One region of the Bradyrhizobium sp. CCBAU 45394 genome, then DNA from elsewhere that is predicted to be linked to it. Evidence: riboswitches for the same ligand, from Rfam matches in the RefSeq annotation. Region 1 holds a riboswitch; each other region holds the start of a gene.
What was found. A riboswitch is a leader RNA that binds a small molecule or an ion and turns the genes downstream of it on or off. The one in region 1 is predicted to bind cobalamin.
Positions count from the first base shown of each region.

Region 2: it holds a riboswitch for cobalamin, as region 1 does, so the genes downstream of both, WN73_RS40690 (TonB-dependent receptor) here and WN73_RS30755 (energy-coupling factor ABC transporter permease) in region 1, are expected to answer to the same signal.
Region 3: it holds a riboswitch for cobalamin, as region 1 does, so the genes downstream of both, metE (5-methyltetrahydropteroyltriglutamate--homocysteine S-methyltransferase) here and WN73_RS30755 (energy-coupling factor ABC transporter permease) in region 1, are expected to answer to the same signal.

Region 1 is NZ_LBIX01000172.1:248,549-256,044, reverse strand. It holds gene WN73_RS30770 (histidine phosphatase family protein) at 1-304, shown strand, start outside; gene cobT (nicotinate-nucleotide--dimethylbenzimidazole phosphoribosyltransferase) at 311-1,363, opposite strand; gene cobF (precorrin-6A synthase (deacetylating)) at 1,374-2,123, opposite strand; gene WN73_RS30755 (energy-coupling factor ABC transporter permease) at 2,170-2,847, opposite strand; cobalamin riboswitch at 2,885-3,099, opposite strand; gene cobA (uroporphyrinogen-III C-methyltransferase) at 3,150-3,881, opposite strand; gene WN73_RS30745 (cobyrinate a,c-diamide synthase) at 3,878-5,188, opposite strand; gene cobM (precorrin-4 C(11)-methyltransferase) at 5,188-5,970, opposite strand; gene WN73_RS30735 (cobalamin biosynthesis protein) at 5,967-6,335, opposite strand; gene cbiE (precorrin-6y C5,15-methyltransferase (decarboxylating) subunit CbiE) at 6,332-7,496, opposite strand, start outside.
Region 2 is NZ_LBIX01000176.1:682,773-690,268, reverse strand. It holds gene WN73_RS40720 (lytic transglycosylase domain-containing protein) at 1-376, opposite strand, end outside; gene WN73_RS40715 (adenylate/guanylate cyclase domain-containing protein) at 702-2,438, shown strand; gene WN73_RS40710 (hypothetical protein) at 2,542-2,718, shown strand; gene WN73_RS40705 (hypothetical protein) at 2,874-3,086, shown strand; gene WN73_RS40700 (hypothetical protein) at 3,227-3,484, shown strand; gene WN73_RS40695 (hypothetical protein) at 3,572-3,793, shown strand; cobalamin riboswitch at 3,859-4,072, shown strand; gene WN73_RS40690 (TonB-dependent receptor) at 4,187-6,421, shown strand; gene WN73_RS40685 (hypothetical protein) at 6,496-7,077, shown strand.
Region 3 is NZ_LBIX01000119.1:208-7,703, forward strand. It holds gene metE (5-methyltetrahydropteroyltriglutamate--homocysteine S-methyltransferase) at 456-2,801, opposite strand; cobalamin riboswitch at 2,903-3,105, opposite strand; gene WN73_RS12565 (nodulate formation efficiency C protein) at 4,075-4,941, shown strand; gene WN73_RS12570 (thermonuclease family protein) at 6,578-7,288, shown strand; gene WN73_RS12575 (carbonic anhydrase) at 7,299-7,496, shown strand, end outside.

The DNA of each region.
Region 1 (7,496 bases):
ACTCGCCGCGAGCGGCGGCGAAGCCTACGCGCAATTCTGGAGCGACCCTGCGCACCTGAGACCACCGGGCGGCGAAAGCTTCGAAGATCAGGTCGCGCGCGTCCACCTGGGCCTGTCACGGATCGGAGCCGGGCCAGCTACGCTCGTCGTGCATTCCGGCACAATCCGCGCCGCACTGTGCATCGCGCTGGATCTTGCGCCGCAAGCCGCCCTGCGCTTCGTGATCGATCCGCTGTCGCTCACCAGGATCGACCGGCTCGCGATCGGCTGGCGCGTCGTGTCGGTCAATCAGCGCGTGGTGTGAGCCCGATCAGGCCGGGCGATCCGGCACATTGGCCTGCGCGAACGTCGCCATGCCGTTGTGAAGCGCACAGGCCGATCGCACCAGCGGCAGCGCGATGGCGGCGCCCGATCCCTCGCCGAGCCTGAGATCGAGGCTGATCAGCGGCTGCACGTTCAGTGCCCGGAGCACCAGCCGATGCCCCTGCTCCGCCGATTGATGCGAGGGCAGCAGGAAAGGCTGGCACGACGGATTGAGGCGCACGGCCGCCAGCGCCGCGACCGACACGATGAAGCCGTCGATCAATACGGGAATGCGGCGCTGCGCGGCCGCGATGATGGCCCCGCAGATGGCCGCGATCTCGAGGCCGCCGACGGCGCACAGGATTTTTTCGGGCGATGCAGCCGCAACGCCATGACGCGCAATCGCGGCATCGATCACGCGCACCTTGTGCGCACGGCCGGCGGCATCGACGCCGGTGCCGCTGCCCGCGATCTCCTCGGCGCTCACGCCGAGCAGACTCGCCGCGATCGCCGCCGAGGTCGTGGTGTTGCCGATGCCCATCTCGCCGAAGATCAGAAGATCGGGCTGGCCGGCTGCCGCGCGCGCAACCGCACGCTCGCCGGCCTCGAAGGCGAAGGCCAGCTCTGCAGGCGTGAGCGCAGCCTCGACGCTGAAATCGCGCGTGCCGCTGCGCGGCTTGTCGGTGACGATGCCTATCATCTCGTCTTGCGCCAGCGTGCCGGCGTCAACGACTTCCAGGTGCGAACCCAACTCACGCGCCAGCACCGAGATCGCGGCGCCGCCCGAGGCGAAGTTCGCCATCATCGCGATGGTCACGGCTTGCGGATAGGCCGACACGCCTTGCGCAACGATGCCGTGGTCGCCCGCGAAGATGATGATCGGCACGCGTGCCGCGCGTGGCTGCTCGGTCGCTTGCAGGCCCGCGAGCTCGATCGCGAGCTGCTCGAGCCGGCCGAGCGCGCCGGTCGGCTTCGTCAGTTGCGCCTGCCGCACGATCGCCGCCTCGCGATGGACCGCGGAGATTTCGGGGCACTTATGGTAGACCCATTCGGGGAGCATGCTGCCTCGCTTACGGCCTGCGCTTGAGAATGTAGCAGTCCATGATCCAGCCGTGCCGCTCGCGCGCCTCCTGCCGCAGCGCGGCGATGCGCGGGCCCACCTCGGCCAGCGCGCCGGACATGATGATCTGATCGGGCATGCCGAGATAGGCACCCCACCAGATCTGGAGCCCGGCCGGATCGAGCGACTGAAACGCCGTGCCGCCATCGAGCATCACGACCACGGTGTCTGCGCTTACCGGCCAGCCGCCTTCACGCAAGCGGCGGCCTGTCGTGACCAGAAAGGGCTCGCCGATGTCGTTGAGCGGCAGCGCATGCGCCGCGCACAACGCCTGGATCGACGTGATACCGGGGATGACCTCGATTGTCGGCAAGGGATCGAGCCGGCGCGCAATACGCAGCGAGGAATCGTAGAGCGACGGATCGCCCCAGATTAGCAGCGCGACCCTGCCATCCCCTTCGAGATGGCTCGTGATGGTCTGCGACCATTTCGCGGCGACCGCATCGTGCCAATCGTCGACGCCCTTGCGGTAGTCCGCCTCGCCTGCGTCGCGCACGGGAAGATCGAACTCGGCGATGCGCGTCTTGTCGCTGGTCAGCACATCCGCGCAGATCGTCCGCCTGAGATCGGCGAGATCGGACTTTGCGCTCCCCTTGCGCGGGATCAGGACGAGATCGGCCGCGTTGATGGCGCGGGTCGCGGCGTGCGTGAGCTGCTCGGGATCGCCGCAACCGATGCCTATCAGGGAGAGCGTGAGCATCGCGTTCGCGAAGGGCGGCCATCACGGCCGCCCTTTCGCTTGTCTCTCAGGCCGCGTTGTGCAGGCGCGGGGTGACGAGGCCGGGCGCGGTGACGCCGCGCAGCGACTTCGCCAGCGCCAGCACGGCGAGATCGGCCAGCGGCTCGATCACGATGACGAGCGCATAGGAGGCCGCGAAGGTCGCGATGTTGACGAGGTTGGTCATAGCAAAACCGGAGCCATAGAGCGCCCAGAACGCCACCCAGCCGATGACGCCGGCCTGATAGGTCGTCGAAAGCGCCAGCGCCTGGCGATACCTGAGATCGACATAGGCGGTGTTGCGGGCAATGATCCGCGTGGCGATCGCCTGGATCGCGAACAGCGGCACCAGCAGCGTGGTGACGTTCATGCCGTATTGCGGCAGGTCGGCCGGCTCGAAGAGCACGCCCTGGAACAGCAGGCCGAGCGCGAGGCCGAAGGCCGCGGGGGCAGCACCGAACAGCAGGAACAAGGTCGAGCCGAGGATGAAGTGCACCTCGGACACGCCGACCGGGAAGTGCGGCAAGATCTCGAAGAAGGTGAAGACGAGGCCGGTGGTGGCGAGGGTCCGCGCCGCGAACGACGTGATGCCCTGTTCGCGCACGGTCTCGGCCGCGAGCTTCAGCGCAACGCCGCCTGCGGCGATGCCGGTTGCGTAACTCAACACGAGCTTGGCGCCCGTCACGATCCCGGGTTCGATATGCATGGCTCAGTCCTTTCCTGCCGTCACACCCGACGGCCTTGGCCTCAAAACATGCACGGCCGGTCTCCTGGCTCGCGGTTCACTGGGGATCTCCGGCCTTCCCGGACCTTGCGATCCAGTGGCGGTTCGGAGCCCCTCACCGCTTACAGTCGCGGGGGCGGCTGGGGTTTTGGGCGCCGCAACTGGGTCCGCCCATCCCCATTCCCGATTATGCTCCGGCGCTTTGCGCCACCTCGAGCACCATGCTTGTCCTGTGTGCCCCTTTCACGCAGCCTGCGTCAAGGGCCGAACGGCGGCGGTCGCCGTCATGACGGGTATTCTCCCGCCAGTGCGCCGAACAGGATCACGGCGGCCGTCGAGGCAGCCCCGCCCCGCGCAAGCTGCTCGGCAAGCTCGGCAATCGTGGTGCGGACCAGCCGCTCGTCGGGGCGGCCGAGGGATTCGGCGAACAGCGCCGGGGTGGTCGGCGCGAGGCCGTGCGCGATCAATTTTGCGGCAAGCGCCGGAAAGGTGCGGCGGCCCATATAGACCACGGTGGTCGCCTCCGGATCGGCCAGCGCCGCCCAGTTCAGGTTTTGCGGCAGCTCGCCGGTGACGTCGGCTCCGGTCACGAACTGCACCCGGCGCGAGGTGTGGCGCCGCGTCAGGGGCATGCCGGCTTGCGCAGCGGCCACGCAGGCCGAAGTGACGCCGGGAACGATCTCGTAGCCGATGCCGGCCGCGCGCAGCGTTTCGAGCTCCTCCTCGAGCCGTCCGAAGATGCCGGCGTCGCCCGACTTCAACCGCACCACGCGCGCGCCAGTCGCGGCATAATCGACCAGCAGGCGGTTGACGTGATGCTGCTTGGTCGAGGGCCGCCCGGCCCGTTTCCCGACCGCAACGAGATTGGCGCCGGGACGGGCGAGATCGAGAATCGCGCCGGACGCGAGGTCGTCATAAAGCACGACATCGGCCTCGCGCAGCCGCGCGGCACCCTTGAGCGTGAGAAGCTCGGGGTCGCCGGGACCGGCGGAGATGAAGGAGACAAAACCGCTCACCGGTCCTCCGCGATCAGATGGAAGAACGTGCCGGTGGCATTGCCTCGGCGCGAACCGGTCTCGGCGATGACCGCACCGGTCGCGTCGTGCACCACCGCGAGCGGCATGTCGGGCTGGGCGGCAATCGTCGAATAGTGGAATTCGTGGCCGCGCAGGCGCGCGCCGGGGCTATGTCCCGGCATCGGTGCGGCGAGTTCGGCGAGACGATAGCCCAGATGCATGCGGCGTTTGGCAAAGCTCGTCTCCAGGCCGAGCAGGCCCGCCATCTCATGGCGGACACCGTCGGCGTCGGTCAAAGCGGTTCCGAGCACCATATAGCCTCCGCATTCACCGTGCACCGGTCGTGTCTCGGCGAAGGCGCGCAAGCCGCTGCGAAAGCGCGCGTTGGCGGCGATCTTCCCGGCATGAAGCTCGGGATAGCCGCCGGGCAGCCAGCAGACATCGGCGCTCGCGTCGGGCGCCTCATCGGCAAGCGGCGAGAAGGTCGAGATGTCGGCACCAGCCGCGCGCCAGGCTTCCAGCATATGCGGATAGACGAATGAGAATGCCGCATCGCGGGCAAGCGCAATGCGCTGCCCGGGCGGCGTCACGTTCAGGCCGTTCGCAGCCGGTTGCAGCGCCCAGGCGGCCGCCGATTGCAGCACCGCATCGAGATCGACATGCTCGGCGACGAAACGCGCGGCCTCGTCGATCAGTTTTCCGATCTCCGCCTGCTCCTCGGCCTGCACCAGGCCGAGATGCCGCTTCGGCAGGCTGATCTCGGCATGGCGCGGCAGCGCGCCGAACACGGCGATGCCGGCGTCGTTAAGCGCGCGCCGTACGAGGTCTTCATGGCGCGGGCTGGCAACACGATTGAGCACGACACCGGCAAGGCGCACACCCGGTCGGTAGTCGCGAAGACCCGCAGCGATCGCCGCCGCCGTCTGCGCCTGTCCCGAGGGATCGATCACCAGCAGCACCGGCCAGCCCAGCATCTCCGCAATGTCGGCGGTGGCGCCTGTGCCGGAGACGCCACGCGCGGCGACGCCGTCGAACAGACCCATCGAGCCCTCGGCAAGCACGACATCGGCGTCGGCGCCGCGGCCGACGAGATGCGCGATTCCCCCGCGATCCATCGCCCAGCTATCGACGTTGACGGAAGCGCGGCCCGTCGCAGCGGCATGGAAGGCGGGATCAATATAGTCGGGCCCGCTCTTGAAGCACTGCACGTTCAGTCCGCGATTGCGCCAGGCGCGCGCGAGCGCCAGCGTCAGCGTCGTCTTGCCGACGCCGGAGGCGGGCGCGGAGATGACGAGCCCTGCCGGCATCAGGAGGCCTCCGGAAAGCGTGGCTCGGCGCCGACCGGCCGATAGCGGCGGTCGTAGTCGGCGGCATAGAGGCGGCTCTCGTCGAAATCCGCGGCGCCAAGCGTCTTGCCGACCAGAATGAGCGCGGTGCGTTCCATCTCGGCGCCGACGGCGGCATCGAGCGTCGCAAGCGTGGCGCGGACGATGCGCTGGTCCGGCCAGCTCGCGCGCCAGACGATGGCGACCGGGCAATCCGCGCCGTAGTGAGGCAGCAGCTCCGCAATCACCTGGTCGAGCAGATGGATCGACAGATGGATGGCGAGTGTCGCACCGGTCGCAGCGAAAGCGGCGAGCTTCTCCCCTTCGGGCATCGCACTGGCGCGGCCCGGCGTACGCGTCAGCACCACGGTCTGAGCGAGCCCCGGCAAAGTCAGCTCCACCTCGAGTGCCGCGGCGGCGGCCGAGAAAGACGGAACGCCGGGCGTCACGGTGAAGGGAATGTCAAGCGTACGGAGACGGCGGAGCTGCTCGCCCATCGCCGACCAGATCGAGAGATCGCCGGAATGCAGCCGCGCGATGTCCTTGCCGTCCGCATGCGCGGCGGCGATCTCCGCGATGATCTCGTCAAGCGACAACGGCGCGGTGTTGACGATCCGCGCGCCCGGCGGGCAATGCGCCAGCACGCCCTCAGGCACCAGCGAGCCGGCATAGAGGCAGACCGGACAGGCGGCGATCAGATTGCGCCCGCGCAAAGTCAGCAGATCGGGAGCGCCCGGCCCGGCACCGATGAAATGCACCGTCATGCGCCGTCTCCTTCCGCGATCGCGGCCGTCGCGGTGCGGTCCTGCGAGACCACCCGCGTCGCAATCAATCGCGCACGAGGGCCGGCCGCGGCGAGCGCCGCGGCCTCGGCGACCGATCCGGTCCCGAACTTTTCCGCGATGAGCCTGGACTGCGTCGGCGTGTCGATGCCGGCCAGCACCTCGGGCGATACCGCCTTGATCGGCACACCGCATTCGCGCGCGAGCTGCTGCAGCGCTTCTGCATCGGCCTTGTCGCTGACGGTCGCCACCGCCGCAAGGCCTTCTGCGCCGCCCGCTGCCAGCAGCGCCTCTCGCAACGAGGCCAGCGTGACATCCTCCCTGAATCCGAGCCCGGCGACCTTCATCGGACCGCACTCCACTGCAACACGGGACGCGCCGCCTCCCAGGACCGGTAGCGGCCGAGCGGGCCGGCATGGGCGATCTCGACCCGCATCAACTCGCCGCCGTGGCGTTGGTGCAGTTCGCCAAGCAGCGCTTCCGTCTCCAGCGTCACGGCATGTGCAACGAGCCGTGTGCCTGCCCCGATGCGCGACCAGATAGCGTCGAACATCGCGCTATCGAGACCACCGCCGATGAAGACAGCATTCGGCGCGTCCAGCCCGGCGAGAGCTTCGGGCGCACGGCCCGTGACAACAGCGATCCGATGCGCCAATCCGAACGCCGCCGCATTGCTGCGGATATTCGCGGCGCGAGCCTCGCGCATCTCGATTGCCGTCGCCGTCCCGCCGCAAAGCGCCCACTCGACCGAGATCGAACCCGATCCGGCGCCGATATCCCACAACCGTTCGCCCGGGCGTGGTGCCAGCGCCGAAATCGCGAGCGCACGCACCGGCCGCTTGGTGATCTGGCCGTCATGAGCGAAGAGATCGTCGGGAAGTCCCGCGCTGCGAGGAATGCCCTGAGCTCCCTTCGCCTCCACGGCCACCGCGACCAGGTTTCCGGCGAGATCGCCAGTAAAACCATCGGCACGATGTTCCGCAATGCTTTCGCGTGGCCCGCCGAGCGCGGCGAGAGTCCAGAATTCCGAGGCGCCCCATCCGCGCTCGCCCATCCACTTTGCAAGGTCGCCTGCGGCCTTGCCGTCGCGCACGAGGCAAATGATGCGCGCGCCAGGCGCAAGGTGTGGCACGAGGCGCTCGAAGGGCGCGGCGTGGAGACCGAGGCAGACGACGGATTCAAGACGCCAGCCGAGCCGCGCAGCGGCGAGCGAGAATGTCGACGGCGCCGAATGTGCGACCCACTCACCCGCCTCAAGCTTCTCGGCAAGGCTTGCGCCGGCGCCGTGCCAGAACGGATCGCCGGAGGCCAGCACCGCGGTCGGCCGGCCGCGGCGGCTGAGCACGACCTCCGCATCGAACGGCACCGGCCACGGGTGGCCGCGCCCGGTCACACCGGCAAGCGCGAGATGACGCTCGCCGCCGAAGACGGTTTCGGCCTCACGCAGCGCCTTTCGGCTTGCGTCCGACAGCCCGGCAAGGCCATCTTCGCCGATACCGATGATGGTC
Region 2 (7,496 bases), on a different contig from region 1:
GGCGCAGCATGAACCAGTCGGCGAGCTTCTGCCCGGCGGGATCCGCGATGCGGTCGCGCGCCGCGCTCGCGTCATCGGTCTTGCCCTTGCGCGCGAGATCGATCGCGTCCTTCAGCGCGGCGAGGTCGCCGGTCAGCGGCGGCGCTGCCGGCTTGTCTGACGGCTCGTCGTCCTGCTTCTTCGGCTTGCGCTTCGCCTCGGCGTGCTTGCCATGGCGCGATTTCGCCGCGGCGTGGCGCTGCTTGCCGGCTTTCGCCTCATGCGTCTTCTTCGACGCGGACGGTTTGTGACTGCTTTTCGCCGCCAGCTCCGTCGGAAGGAGAGCCAAGGCGGCCACGGCAACGACACACGCGAGCGAGCGTAGGCACTGGTTCATTCCGTGGTCCCCCCTGCGAAACCAGTACAAACCAAAGTCCGCGACGACATGCGGCTCGAGAATCAAAGTGACGCCGAAAACGATGCCACGGCATCGTTTCGCATTTGTCACGCTGTCGCAACAATGCGGCAAAATACGGATGGAAGGCGGGAACTCTTGCAACGGTGAATAGAATAGGCCCTTTAACCTTTGTTAACGAATAAGGCTCCGGCGACGGTTGCGCACCGTCCAGGGCGCCGTGAAGGGCCAGATTGCGCGTATTCCCGGGCTGAAATCCGGTGTATTGAGTTCCCTGACCCGTCCTTTCAGCCTTTGCCCCGCACCTATGCCGATTTTCAACCAGTCGATCCGGCGCAAGATCGTCGGCATCGCCCTCGGATTGATCGTCCTGATGCTGGTCACCTCGATCCTGTCGATGGTGATGTCGAGCCAGGTCGGCGTCCTCCTGGACGAGCTGACCAACCGCTACATCCCGGCCTATGGCGATCTGGCGCGCGCCAATATCCGCTCGTTGGAGCGGTCGGTGGCGCTGCGGCGCATGGTCATGATGAAGATGCAGGCGTCCTCGGACGAGGAGGCCTATGCGGCGCGCCTGCGCGAGTTCGAGGAAGCGGACCGCAAGATCGAGGAGGAGGCCGAGGGCGCACGCAAGCTCATCAACGCGATCATCGACGACCCGAGGACGCCGTCCGACAATGCCGCGCTGGCGCGGATCGAGATCCGCATCGAGACTGCCGTCACCGAGCTGCGCCGCGACCTGAACGAGGACCACGCAAAGCTGCTCAAGCAGGTCGACGCCAAGCAGATGGCAGAAGCCCGCAGTACGCTGGAGCATATCGACGCCATCCGCGACCAGTTCAATCGGAAGTTCGATGCGATCCGTGCCGACATGCTGACACAGGTCTTCGCTTCGACATCGCAGGTGATGAGCCACCAGCGCCAGGCCATCATCGTGTCGGGCATCGTGACCCTGCTCGCCGCGATCGTCGGATTTGCCTTCGCTCTGCTGGTGTCCGGCGGCATCACGCGGCCGGTGCGGCTGTTGCTGGCCGGCACCCGCGAGGTCGAGGCGGGGCGGTTCGACAAGACCATCGCCGTCTCGACCCAGGACGAGATCGGCGAGCTCGCGGCCGCCTTCAACCGCATGATCGAGCAGTTGCGCCACAACGAGCGCATCCGCGAGACGTTTGGCCGCTACATCGATCCCAAGGTGGTGCAGGGCCTGATCGAACGGCCCGAGGTCGCCATCGACGGCCAGCGCCGGGTGATGACCATCATGTTCTGCGACATGAGTGGCTTCACCTCGATGAGTGAGGGCATGACCCCGCGCGGCCTCGTAAAAGTGATGAACCACTATTTTACGGTGATGTCGGCCCCGATCAGGAGCAATCGCGGCGTCATCGACAAATATATCGGCGATGCCATCATGGCCTATTGGGGCCCGCCCTTCATCGAGGAGGATGAGCCGGCACTCCTTGCCGGCTGTGCCGCCATCGACATGGCCGACCAGGTGCCCGCGCTGCAGAAGCAATTGCCCGATCTGCTCGGCATCCGCGCCATGCCCGTGCCCTGCGACCTGCGCATCGGCATCGCCACCGGCGAGGTCCTCACCGGCAGCATCGGCTCCGAGCTGATGATGAGCTTCACCGTGATGGGCGATGCCGTGAACCTCGCTTCGCGGCTCGAGGCCGTCAACAAGGTCTACGGCACCCGCATCCTGATCTCGCAGACGACGGCGGATGCGGTCGGTGAGCGCCTCGAATTGCGCGAGATCGATCGTCTAGCGGTCGCCGGCCAGAGCGCGCCCCAGGCGATCTTCGAGGTGATGGCGAGGGCCGGCGTGCTCACCGCCGCGCAGGACGGCTTGCGCACGCTCTATGCCGAAGGTCTTGCCGCCTATCGCGCCCGCCGCTTCGACGAGGCCCGCGCCGCCTTCAACGCGGCGCTCGAAGCCGTCCCCGGCGACGGTCCCTCGCGCGCGCTGCTCGCCCGCATCGCGCAGTTCGAGGTCAATCCGCCGGACGAGAGGTGGGACGGTGCCTGGCGGCTGGAGCAGAAGTAAGCCGCCGCGGGAAAAATTGTTTCTACTCGATAACGATGTTCGCCGTGACCTATTTCCCAGGCTTAGGTTGATCGTCCTTGAGGCGTTTGATGGGGACACGCCGATGACAGAACTTGAGGACAGGCTGGAACGGTTCGAGACGCTCACGGCCGAATGCGAGCTGATCGCCAAGCTCGCCACCGACAGCACCAAGCGCGAATTCTATCTCAAGCTCGCCGAGCACTATTATCAGCTTGCGCGCGAGACGCGGGCTGCGGTCGCGACCAGCGCTGCGGCCTGAAGGCGGCTGCAATCCGTTCTTAACATTTGGCACGCATCCTTTGACGGGAGCGAGCGTCGCGATTCGCGATGGCTCGCAGTGGGAATGCCGGGACTCGCTGCAATGCAACGTGTCTCGCTGATGTTGCTTTGCCGGTGCTTTTTCGGGGCAATCCCATGCGTCTGCTTGCGGTCCTCATCCTCGCGCTCATGACAGCGGCCTGCAACCAGGAGCAGGACATCACCGGCTCGACCGCAGCCTGCCCCGTGCGGAACTACAGCTCCTACAACCCCCGCGACATGAACCAGTGCGTGGCCGCCTGCAAGGCATGCGACCATGGCAACACGGTCACCTGCACCACGTCCTGCACGCTCAAGGGCGCGCACTGAGCGGCCAGCGGTTTGCAGAAGCTTGGGGGCCGGGATCGCCGGCCCTCTTGGGCATTGAGGGGTTGACGGTGTCGGGGCACCGGAACGATTCACCTGACATAATCATTGGTAGGAGCAGGCAGGACGCGGAGTCGGATGGAATGGGTATGCTCGATCCCGGCCGGTTTCTGGTGTCGTGCTCGCAGTGCGACGCGTGGCCGATGGCGGCCAACGTCAAACGCTCGAGCTGGTCGACGTCCCCGAGCGAGGTCCGCTTCGTGTGTCCGCGCTGTCGCCGCGAGGAGACCGCGATCATCTCCGCTTCGGGCGAATTGACGCCGATCCGGCGCATCGACATCCCGCCGCGCGACGTCACGGTGGCCTGGGCTCAGGCACAGCGCCAGAGAGGGCGGGCGTAGGCGGCCGCTCTATTGCGCGATCCCGTGTCGGAACACGGGCGATCGTCGGGCGTTTCCGCCCCAACATCACGTATCGAGGCCGGGCGAATGATCAGCGCGCATTTCGACACCCGTACACGGATCAACATGAAGCTGGCGCTGGATCGGATTTGCCGCAATCGGCCCAGGGGCGAGGATCATGGGTTCCGCAGGTCGGTCGCCGAGAACATCGTCCGCTGCGCGCTCGCGGGCCGAACCGGCATCGGTCAGCTTGTCGATGCCGGTGAGCGGGCGGTGGTCACGACGCGCGCGGTGCCGAAGCCTGACTGATTGTGTTTGCCTCGCGTTTGCAGCTCATCGTTCAACCGGTCGATTGACTCTCCGTACGGCCGCCTCGTAGATTGATCGGTGACGGTTCTCCGCACGGAGATCAAAAGGGAACGTGGTGCGAGATTGTCCCAACGCCGGGATTGTCCCAACGCCACGGCTGCCCCCGCAACTGTAAGCGGTGAATCTTTCGTCATATGCCACTGGGAATCTCGGTCCTGGGAAGGCGACGTAAGGTAACGACCCGCGAGCCAGGAGACCTGCCGTCAGCCGTGGTCACACGCGAAGATGTCGGTCGGGGAGTACAGGCATTAGCTTCACCGGAGCAATCGATTGCTCCGCCGTAAAGCCTCGTTCGCTGTGACGTGCCACTGACGTCATGCCGAGGTTACAACTGTGTCCCGTATTGTCTCTGCCGCCAGGCGCCTTCGCGCCGGCATCGTTGCTGCCGTTTTCCTCCATGCGATCGATCTCCCCACAGCTTTCGCGCAGCAAGCCGCCGCCGAGCAGCTGCCGCCGGTCGAAGTGACCAGGCCCGACGATCAGAACCGCACACGCGCCAGGGCGATCGGCGATGGCGACACGGCGAGGCTGCGAGCCCCGAGCGGAGCGCCGGCAGGCAATGGCGCCGGCTCGTCCGGCTCCGGCGACGAGGCGGTCGCCGGCAACGGAGGCATCGTCGGGGCCGCCGCGACCGTCATCACGGCCGCGGATATCGCACATGCGCCCTCGCAGACGCTTGCCGAGATCATCGCGACGCAAGTCCCGGGTGCCCAGATCACGACGCTCTATGGCGGCCAGATCGGCGCGAAGACCAGCGTCGACCTGCGCGGCTTCGGCGCGTTTGCCACTGCCAATTCGCTGGTGCTGATCAACGGGCGGCGGCTGAACGACATCGACATCGCGCAGGTGGACCTCTCCACTGTCCCGCTCAATTCCATTGAGCGTATCGAGATCACGCGCGGCAATGCCGGCGCGGTGCTCTATGGGGACAATGCGGTCGGCGGCGTGATCAACATCATCACCAGGAACGGCGTCGGCGGGCCGCCCGTTGCCGCGCGCATCGAGGCCGGCTTCGGCTCGTTCGACACCAGGCTTGGCAATGTCTCGACGTCGCTCAATTCCGGTCCGTGGTCGACCTCGTTCTACGGCAATGCCGTCAAGACAGACGGCTACCGCGACAACAATCGCCTTGTCCAGGAGAATGGCGTCGGCAACCTGAACTACACGACATCAGACCTGACTGCTTTCGTCACCGTTACCGGCGACAATCAGGAGCTGCGATTGCCGGGCGGCCGCACCGTCGATCCGTCCATCGGCGTCGACGAGCTCGCGACCAACCGACGGGGCACCAGCACACCCTTCAACTACGCCAACCAGCAGGGCTTTGGCGCGACGGCCGGCTTCACGAACACCCTGGCCAACGGCATCGATCTCATCGTGGACGGCGGTGTGCGCGACAAGAAGCAGCAGAGCGCGTTCTTCTCCGGCCCAGCGCCGGTTCCCGCGTTGTTCACGTCCACCTATGTCGATGCCGATCTGACGACATGGTCGATCACGCCGCGGCTCAGCGTGAAGGGCTTGCTGCTGGGGATGCCGTCGCAACTGCTGACCGGCCTCGATTATTACGATGCGAGCTTTCAGCAGAACCGCGGCGCCGGCCAGGGGCTTGCGCCCTGGCACAATTACGATCTCAGGCAGCAGACGGTTGCGGGCTATTTTCAGCACACATTGGGTGTGGCGCCGACGACGGACGTCTCCTATGGCGTGCGGGTGCAGAGCGTCAGTCTCTCGGCGCGCGATCATTTTGACGCCGCAGCTCCGTTCAACACCGACATCGGCGCGCTCCCGCTCAGGAGCGACGAGACCCAATATGCGCTGCATCTCGGTGCCGAGCATCGCCTCAATGACATGGTCTCGCTGTTCGGCCGCGCTGCGCGCGCATTCCGCACGCCGGATGTCGATGAGCGTGTGTCGTCGGGGCCGTCCTTCGATCCCTTTACCTTCGCGCCGATCCCGCAAACCTTCCAGCTCAAGACCCAGACCTCGCAGGATGTTGAGGGCGGGCTGCGCATCAAGGGAGGCGGGCTGCAATTGCAGAGCAGCCTCTATCTGATGGACCTCGCCAACGAGATCCACTTCAGTCCGATCCTGTTCTACAACACCAACCTCGATCCGACCCGTCGTTACGGCTCGGAGACCAGCCTGTCCTATCGCGTCAACGGCTCTCTGCTCCTGCGCTCCGGCATGGCCTATACAAGGGCCGTGTTTCGCGAGGGCGTCTGGGCCGGCAACGACGTGCCGCTGGTGTCGCGCTACACCGCGAGTGCAGGCGTCACTTGGAACATCTGGCAGAACTATGTGGTGCTCGACGCCACCGCGCGCTTCTGGAGCGAGCGGCGCATGGACAATGACCAGGCGGGAACACAGCGGCCGATCCCAGCCAATGGCACGATCGACCTCAAGCTCAGCGGTCAGTACGAGCGCTACTTCTGGTCTTTGAGCGTCAACAACGTGCTGAACGCGCTCTACTACGACTATGCGATCGCAAGCACCTTCACGGACGGCCGCTTCAGTGCCTATCCGCTGCCCGGCCGCACCTATCTGCTCAAGGCCGGCGCCAATTTCTGATCAAGGCTCTGACCGCGACGGGGGCTGTCATAGGCCCCCGAATGGACTAGAATTCGAAAAGAAGGAGATCACTCATGGCTCTCAGCACCCTGCCGCCTTACGCCGACCGTTTCCGGCTCCATCCGGTCGCGCCGCGCCTTGCATCGATGTTCTGCTTTGCGCTGCTGGCGGTGTCATGCGCGCTCGCAAGTCTTGCGCTCGCCTGCGCAACGCCCTTTGCGGCCTTCGCGGTCGTCGCGGCCGCGATGTTGCCGCTGCGGCCGGCACTGCTCGTCGTCAGCGGCGCGTGGCTCGTGAACCAGAGCATCGGCTTCGGCGTGCTGCACTATCCCGTTGCCGGCAGCACGATCGCCTGGGGCATTGTCATTGGCGCTGCTGCACTCGTCGCGACCGCGGCCTCCTCCGCCGCGCTCCGTGCGCTGGCGCATGGCCGCACGCCCCTGATGCTGGCGATCACATTCGTCCTCGCCTACGCGGCCTATGAGCTCGTGCTGCTCGCTGCGACGCCGGTCCTCGGCGGAGAGGGCGCCTTCACCGCGGCCATCGTGGCGCGGATTGGACTGACCGGCGCCGTCTGGCTCGCCGGCCTCGTCGCCGCCTGCGAGATCGTCCGCCTGGTCGATCCGTTCGGGCGCAAGGGCGCGATGTCGGCCTGAGCGGCCCTCTGAAAGCCCCGGATGGGAGCGCAGTGAAATCCGGGCTACGAGATCTTGCGTTGCCCGACGGGCAAAACACCCCCGCGGTCGGTCAATCCGCTTGCGCAAAAATATTCCACTTTGCCGAAATTCTGATTTGCCGTATGTGTTGCCCATCCCGGCTTGATCTTGAGGGGCGATCTTGTGTCGTCACGTGTCGCGAGCCGGGCTTGCGGTGGACGCGGCAGCGTCGGGTACGAGAGGCCAAGGGCAGGGCGGATTGCTCTCCGTGAGCCCAGGACTTCGTGCTGGATGAGCGACGCTGTCAGGTTCGTCTCGCCTGTAAGTTTCCGGCTCCGTCGACAGGGCTGGGAAAACTGCGGCGAAATGGCGGGCCGTGCGTACGGCAAAACCGTGGGGTCCTGGCCGGCGTTGCTACG
Region 3 (7,496 bases), on a different contig from region 1:
ATCCTTGGAGCCCGGTTTTTCGTATCGCCGCGGTGATCAAGCATATCGTTTCCAGCCAGGAAGCGCACCAATTTGCGGGTGGCTCCCGCGGCGACCGCCGGCATCACTGCCCCTCGTTGCCGACGTGCTCATGAGCTACAAACCTTCGTGTAGACTTCTAAAACTCAGGCTATACGGTCGCATACCACAGCATAATTGAGCTTACGCTGAGCTTGTGCTTTAACTGGGCTCAGATTTTCGGCGAATGTCCTCGCCGTGATCGAACCGTCGGCTGTCCTCCCTCCGCCGATGGAAGTCGGCGCGATGCGCCAGCGGTCGTTCCTCCCAGACTTTCCTTCCGCCCGGCCCGCCAAGGCCGGGCATTTTTTTGCGTTCCCCAGGCTCCCTCGAGATTATCGAGAGCGCAAATGGCCACAAGCGGATCAGCTTTGTCGAGAAAAGGCCCAGGCCCGCGATCAACGGCCTAGCGGATCGGATGCAGCGCGCAATTCGCGGGCGGCAGCGACCATGTTCGCTAGCGCCGGCCGAACCTCCTCCCATTTGCGCGTCTTCAGGCCGCAGTCCGGATTGACCCAGAGCTGCGAATCCCGCAGCCGTGCCCGAGCCAGTGCCATCAGCTCCTTCATTTCGCCCGTCTCGGGAACACGTTGAGAGTGGATGTCGTACACGCCTGGCCCGATCTGATTTGGATATTCGTAGTTCCTGAACGCGTCGAGTAGTTCCATTTTCGAGCGCGACGTCTCGATCGAGATGACATCCGCGTCCATTGCAGCGATCGCACCCATGATGTCGTTGAACTCCGAGTAGCACATATGCGTATGAATTTGCGTTTGATCGGCGACGCCAGATGAGCAGATGCGGAAGCAATCCACGGCCCAGTCGAGATAAGCCGTCCACTCCGATCGACGCAACGGCAATCCTTCGCGGAGTGCAGCTTCGTCGATCTGGATCATGGTCGCACCAGCGTTCTCGAGATCGCGGACTTCGTCTCGGATCGCGAGCGCAATCTGGCGGCAGATCTCGCTTCTGGGAATATCATCGCGAACAAAGGACCAGTTCAAGATCGTCACCGGTCCGGTCAACATCGCCTTCATCGGCTTCCTGGTTAGTGATTGCGCGTAGCGCCACCACTCCACGGTGATCGGCTTCGACCGCAAGACATCGCCAAACAGGATCGGTGGCCTGACGCAGCGCGAGCCGTAGGATTGCACCCATCCGTTCGTGGTAAATGCGAAGCCGGCGAGGTGCTCGCCGAAGTACTGCACCATGTCATTGCGCTCAAATTCGCCGTGCACGAGGACGTCAAGACCGATATCCTCCTGCCAACGTACGGCGCGCGCAGTCTCCTCCTTGAGGAACCGGTCGTATTGCTCGTCGCTCATCGCGCCTCGTGCATGCGCTGCACGGGCATTCCGGACCTCTGTGCTCTGCGGAAACGATCCGATCGTCGTGGTAGGGAAAGCCGGTAGTCCGAAACGATTGCTTTGGATCTCGACACGACGGGCAAATGGGCTGGCGCGCCGGCGCATGGTCTGGTCGATCGCTCTCATCCGGACAGCGACATTGGCATCACGGATTTTCGGGGAAGTCCGGCGGACAGTCGCGGCACATTCCGACTCGGCAAGAGCTAGCGCAGCATTCTGGTCGCCTGCGAGTGCCCGCGCCAGGGTTGCAAGCTCATGCATCTTCTGAACCGAGAAAGCAAGCCAACGCTTGACGTCGGAAGCGAGTCCGGTCTCGAGTTCAACATCGACCGGCACATGAAGCAGCGAACAGGATGGGGCGATCTGTACACGATCCTTGCCAAGCTTCGCAATCGCGGGTTCCAGCCGCTGGCGGAGCGACGACAAATTCGACCGCCATACATTCCGGCCGTCGATGACACCGAGAGACATGACAAGATCACTTCGGCCGCCAGCGATGATCTGATCCAATAACTCTGGCGCTCGAACCAGATCGAGGTGCAGTCCGGCAACTGGAAGGCTCAAGGCGGTGTCCAGATTGTCGCCTAGGTCGCCGAAATAGCTGGCAACCATGATCTTGATGGCCGGCCCCTCCTTCGCGAGCCGGTTATAAGCATGTAGCAAGGATTTTCGCGCCACCTCGCCCAGATCAAGAACCAGGCAGGGCTCGTCGAACTGAACCCACTTTGCCCCGCGTTTGGCCAATTCCTGCAGGACCTCGATATAGACCGGTATCAGATCGTCCAGTAGCGAGAGTGGCTGGAACGCAGGATCGGCACTCTTGCCGAGCTTTAGGAATGTGACCGGCCCGATCAGGACAGGGCGGGTCTGGAAGCCAAGGGCCTTAGCTTCCTCATACTCCTCGATCGGCTTGCGAGAGCACAGTCTGAAAGTCTGTCCCCCGTGAAACTCGGGGACCATGTAGTGGTAGTTGGTGTCGAACCACTTGGTCATCTCCTGCGCGGGTGCGCCAAATCCGCGCGGTCCGTGACCGCAACTCGCATCCTGGTCGTCGCATTGTGAACCGCGGGCCATGGCGAAGTACGTCTTGAGCGAAACGGACTCGGCTTTCGAGGCGTAGATGCCCGGGATGGCGCCAACCATGACACTTGTGTCGAGCACCTGGTCATACAGCGAGAAATCGTTCGATGGAATCACCGTGACGCCGATAGAATTCTGACGAGCCCAGTTCGCGGCACGCAGGCCAGCTGCGTCCTCGAGCAACTGCTGTTCGCTGCTTTTTCCGGCCCAATAGCTTTCGAGAGCGCGTTTGAGCTCGCGCCTTGGACCCATGCGTGGCGTTCCGAGCGTGGCAACCGGAAGGGAGAGAAGAGACATAGCGTTAACCCCATGTTGGGGGCAAAGGCCATGGCGGACGCAGGCAGGGGAAGTCGCGCGTGCGACGGCTGCTTAGCGCACCACCGGGACACCCCGCCCGCGGACGAATAGATGTCGGGGCAGGTCTCCTGGCTCGCGGGTCATCGCTGCTGTCCGGCCTTCCCGAAGCCGCGCAGGCTTCAGTGACATCGTTGGACAGCGGCTCGCCGCTCACAGTTGCGGGGGCAGCGCCGGCATTTTCACCGGCTTCCCTCTTAGCTCCGGATCAAATGCAAACCGGAGAACCTCGACGAGTTGGATTATCGGCAAGAGAACTCTTCCGTCAACCTCTCAGATTATATCTCAAGCTAACGCTGCGACATCTGCTACGGGAATGACGTGCATCTCTTTCGTTGACCACGATGTAGAAGCGCTCTCCAATCAGCGATGTCGGAATGACCATCGGAGCTGCGTGCGCGTGGGGCCGCACGCCAGATCGGTGGAAGGGGCAAATGCGGCTTGCGCGGTCGGGACTGCTGCCTCGAGCAGAACGCATTTGATGCGAGTCCCGGCTTCCCAGCGGTTCATCGAGCACGTCCGCCATCCAACCGCCTTCTCGACCAACAGGATCCGTATTGAATAGGCCTAAGACACCTGGCGAAAGTCAGCAACATACCGGCGAGCATGTTGATTTGCGGTGCGAGCCAGACTCCAAATGCTCGGCGTAAAGATCGGCTTGGCGTCGTTGGCCATCGAGTGCAAACCGCAGCTGACTGAGGCTGCTCTCGACTTCCGGAGCCGCCGCATATCGCGAAAGGAGCGCCAAACGCGCCGCGGCCCCGTGGCCACAAGCGCCCAAAGGCATGGCAGAGATCGAAAGCCCACATTCCTGCAACCGAACCAAACGGTTCAATGGCGGCAAACGTGCTCCGAATTCTCATCAGGAACTTGGCACCGAAGCGTTCCCCTGCGCCGTCGAATACCCGGTGCGGGACGAGGATGGGTAAGCCGCGATGGATAGGCTGAATGGAACGATCGAAACGTGTGCAAGTCGGAAAGTCGACAAAGAAGACACAAAACCGGTAAGAATTTCCGTCTGTTACCTGGCACGAAGAATGCAAGTCATCGGCATGCCCAGGCCCTCCTGCTGGGCATGTCCAGCACAGCAAATCCGGGCTGTCGCTGGCGACTGAAGTTAGCGGCGCGTGACATAGAGGGGAGCGCCTGCTCGCGCGGGACACCATCGGTCGCCCCGTCGCGTCGACGCTAACTTATTGCGCTCGCGCATAACAGGTTGAAGGTTGCCCGCTTTCAACGACGTGTCGATGAAAAACCAGTTAGGCCGACGGTTATGAAGAAAATGTCTGGAAGACGCGCGCTATGGTTTTATCTCGGTCGATCGCTGATCTGCCTGGTCGGGCTGGCTGCGACGAGCAACAGCGTTCGTGCCAACGACAACGCCCTTGTCGAAAGAGTCAAGTCAACGTGGCGAGCGCAAGACGGCGAGACGATAGAACAAATTATCTCCAACGTCTCGAAGGTGGCAAACTTCGTCCCTCGAACGTGGGGCGTTGCTGAAGGAGTTGACCGAAATGAATATGTTTTCGTCTCGTGGACCAGGCACCGGGCCAATAAATCAGACGAACAGTACGTTATCACCTGGAAGATCGCATTCGACGGGACGATTGAACTTGCGTCGACCTATGCCAAGCCGATGGAATTGGGCTGGCGTGCCCTGGCGCTCTCCTTGATCGCCAGTGAAGTCGCGGATGGCGAAAGGGACGCAAACCTTCGCTTTCTGCATGACCCGGCCAACTTCAACTTTGTGACCACCGCGCAAGGCCAGCTCGGCAATCTTCTGCGGCAGGGCCGCTGCACTATCGTTGAGCCTGTTGGAGTGGACTATCTGCCGAGGCCGAATGAAAAGCCGACCGAGAAAGGTGGTCTGTGGCGCGTTCTGATTTTGGTGAACTGTAATATCCCCGGGCCGCGTTTTTTTACTCACAACGGGGTCATCACTTTCGAGAAGAGCGAAGGACACGATTGGGAGCCGCAATCCTTCTTTGCCAAGCGTATCGCGGCGTTTCCTCCTGGCTCCTGGTTCAATCGCATAAAGCTAAAGGAATGGGAAGAGTTAGAGGGGCGCGAAGGGCCTCGGTAAATGGTCGCGCGGAGTAGGATCGCGCCGTAGCTCCTTGGGCGCCGAGCGCCTCAAACCAAATTGCAAAACATATGCGCTCTAAAGCCGCGGTGCTACGCCTTCGCAACAGTCGCGAGCCTTCGGCCCGTGATCGGAAAAGTCGGGAAGCACGATTGCGCTCGGCTCTTTCGGCGAGGAGTCGAGCTCAGCGCGCGTGCCAGCTTGCGAGAGCCGGTTGGCCCCCCCGCTCCCCACGCAGCGGGAGGGACACCAATCTGCGAGGGGACCAGCTCTCCATGCCATTCTTCACGGGACCGGCCTGGAGATGCCTCGGCCCAAGCCCGACCCGGCGTGTGCGCCGCGCATCGCGCGACTGACTGGCACCGCAGGAGCGTGAGCATAGCGACGCCGAGGCGGCACGCGGGACCGAGTGCTGCGATGAACTCGGTTAAGAGGGTACCCGGGAACCTGGCGGTGTTAGGGACGCCGGCATACTTCCCTGACCGCGCGTCATTTTCCGAGTGCCCCCGGCGAGGAGCCCTGGAGCCGTGCGCGAGGCATCGAGGACCGAACTGAGTCGGGTCTAGATTTCCTCGCGCGCATTCGTCTGCACGTTATAGATCCGGATTTGAAGGATGGGAAAGCCCTTCTTTTGTTCTGCTCCACCTGTCCTGGCGCCGTCGCTGGTTGCGAATTCGGTTAGCCGCGCAGTGTGCCCCCACGATGCCGATCGTTCTCCATTGAGCGACGACCAGCGGAAGATCGGCATGTTTACAGATATAGCTTATTAATTGTGCACAGCGCCTGGGAGAGACGGATATCAACACTGACCCGTCAGAAAAGCCGTTGCGAGCGAAGAAGACGAGGTGGTCTTGAACGAGCCTGCTGCGCATATCGGAGCTTCACGATGCGCTCTTCGAGTTGCTTTAGGATGGATTCCGGATCATCGCACTTTCACACTTACGCTCGCGAACATAGCGGATCCGTCGAGCAGACGGCCGGCGATGTCAATTTCGAATTCGCTTTCGGAGGCCGGCCCGCCGAAACGTTCCTGCGCGTGATCACGCAGTCAGTCGCGCGCTGCGGTTTCGAATGCCGGCCCCCTGTAGTTGTTCATTTTGTCGACAGATATTCCGAGTGTGGAGACTGCGGCTCCCAATCCGCGGCCAAGGGGCTCCGAGATTGGCCGCACGAGCAGGTACCAGAAAGAGCGGATCTTGCAGCGATTCAGGCTGGCACGAAGCGTAGCAAGGTCGCTCATCCACGCCTGACTTCCGCTCGACAGCCGAAAATTCACAGGCGCTTTTGTTCAAGCGCGTGAGAAACAGCGTTCCGAGGTCCGGCTTTCTCCTGCATCGCGAGTTCGAGCGATGGGGATCTCCTCCTCAGGTCGACAGGGTGCAGTGCGCGCCGACTGAGAGAGACCGGCGAGGCTCGAAGGATACCGAGACACGCACACCGGAAGAAATCGCTTGAACCTCACGCAGCGTCAGGTCGTAGGTTGGAAATCACAACCAAGCTTTCATAAAGCACACCTCGAACGATGCTGGCCCAACGACGGACGTGGTGCGGTCAAGCAGTCGAATGTGGCGGCGCCGGATCGTGCGTGAACATGGACCAAGATCGAAAGGTTAGTGTCGGGATGAAGCACCGCCTAATGATGGTCGCATTGCTCGCTGTCATGACTTCTCCGGCTTGCGCGGCGAAGCTCAGCGGCGCTCCGCGCATCCTCGACGGCAATACGATCGAGATCGAGCAAACCAAGATTCGGCTCTCAGGTATCGAAGCTCCTGAGACTGATCAGATTTGCCTCGACGCCCACGGCCGGAAATGGACTTGCGGCGTAGCTGCTCGCGACGAGCTTATCAAGCATTCAAAAGGACGAACGTGGGATTGTCATACCACAGGAGTTGATGAGTACAGGAGGTCACTCGGCAGTTGCTTCATCGAAGGCGAGGATGTGAACGCCTGGATGGTACGCTCGGGCTTGGCACTATCGTCGGGTCGATCTAACCCCAACTACGCCATCTATGAGTTGGTGGCGAGCACAGCCGATGCGGGGCTGTGGTCGGGGGCGTTCATCGCGCCTTGGGACTGGCGTCGCCGCAACAAGGGGACGATCATCGTCGGTGCGAGCTCGATTCCGATCGACGCTCGGGAGCTCCTGCTCGGATCCACTCTGCTATCGGACCCGCCCTCGCCCGAGTGTCTGATAAAAGGCACCGTGGACCGCAAAGGCGAGCGCATTTATCACCTGCCCGGACAACTCAGTTACGCACAAATCGACATAACGAAGAAGCCTGGTGACCGCTGGCTCTGCAGCGAAGCAGAAGCCGAAGCCACCGGGTGGCATAAAGCCGCGCGATGAGGTGAACCGCATGTATGCAGGCCGTTCTCCGAATATGTCCTATCCGACCAAGATCGCGCCTTCGCGGCGCTCGCTGTTGCTGTTCGCTGTTTCGGCGGGTTGCCTGCGGCTTGGCAACGTTGTCGATGCGAAGGAAGCAAAAGCGCCGCCGAAGCCAGATAACCTGCTCTCGCCGGATGCTGCGCTGAAGCGGCTGATGGAAGGGAAC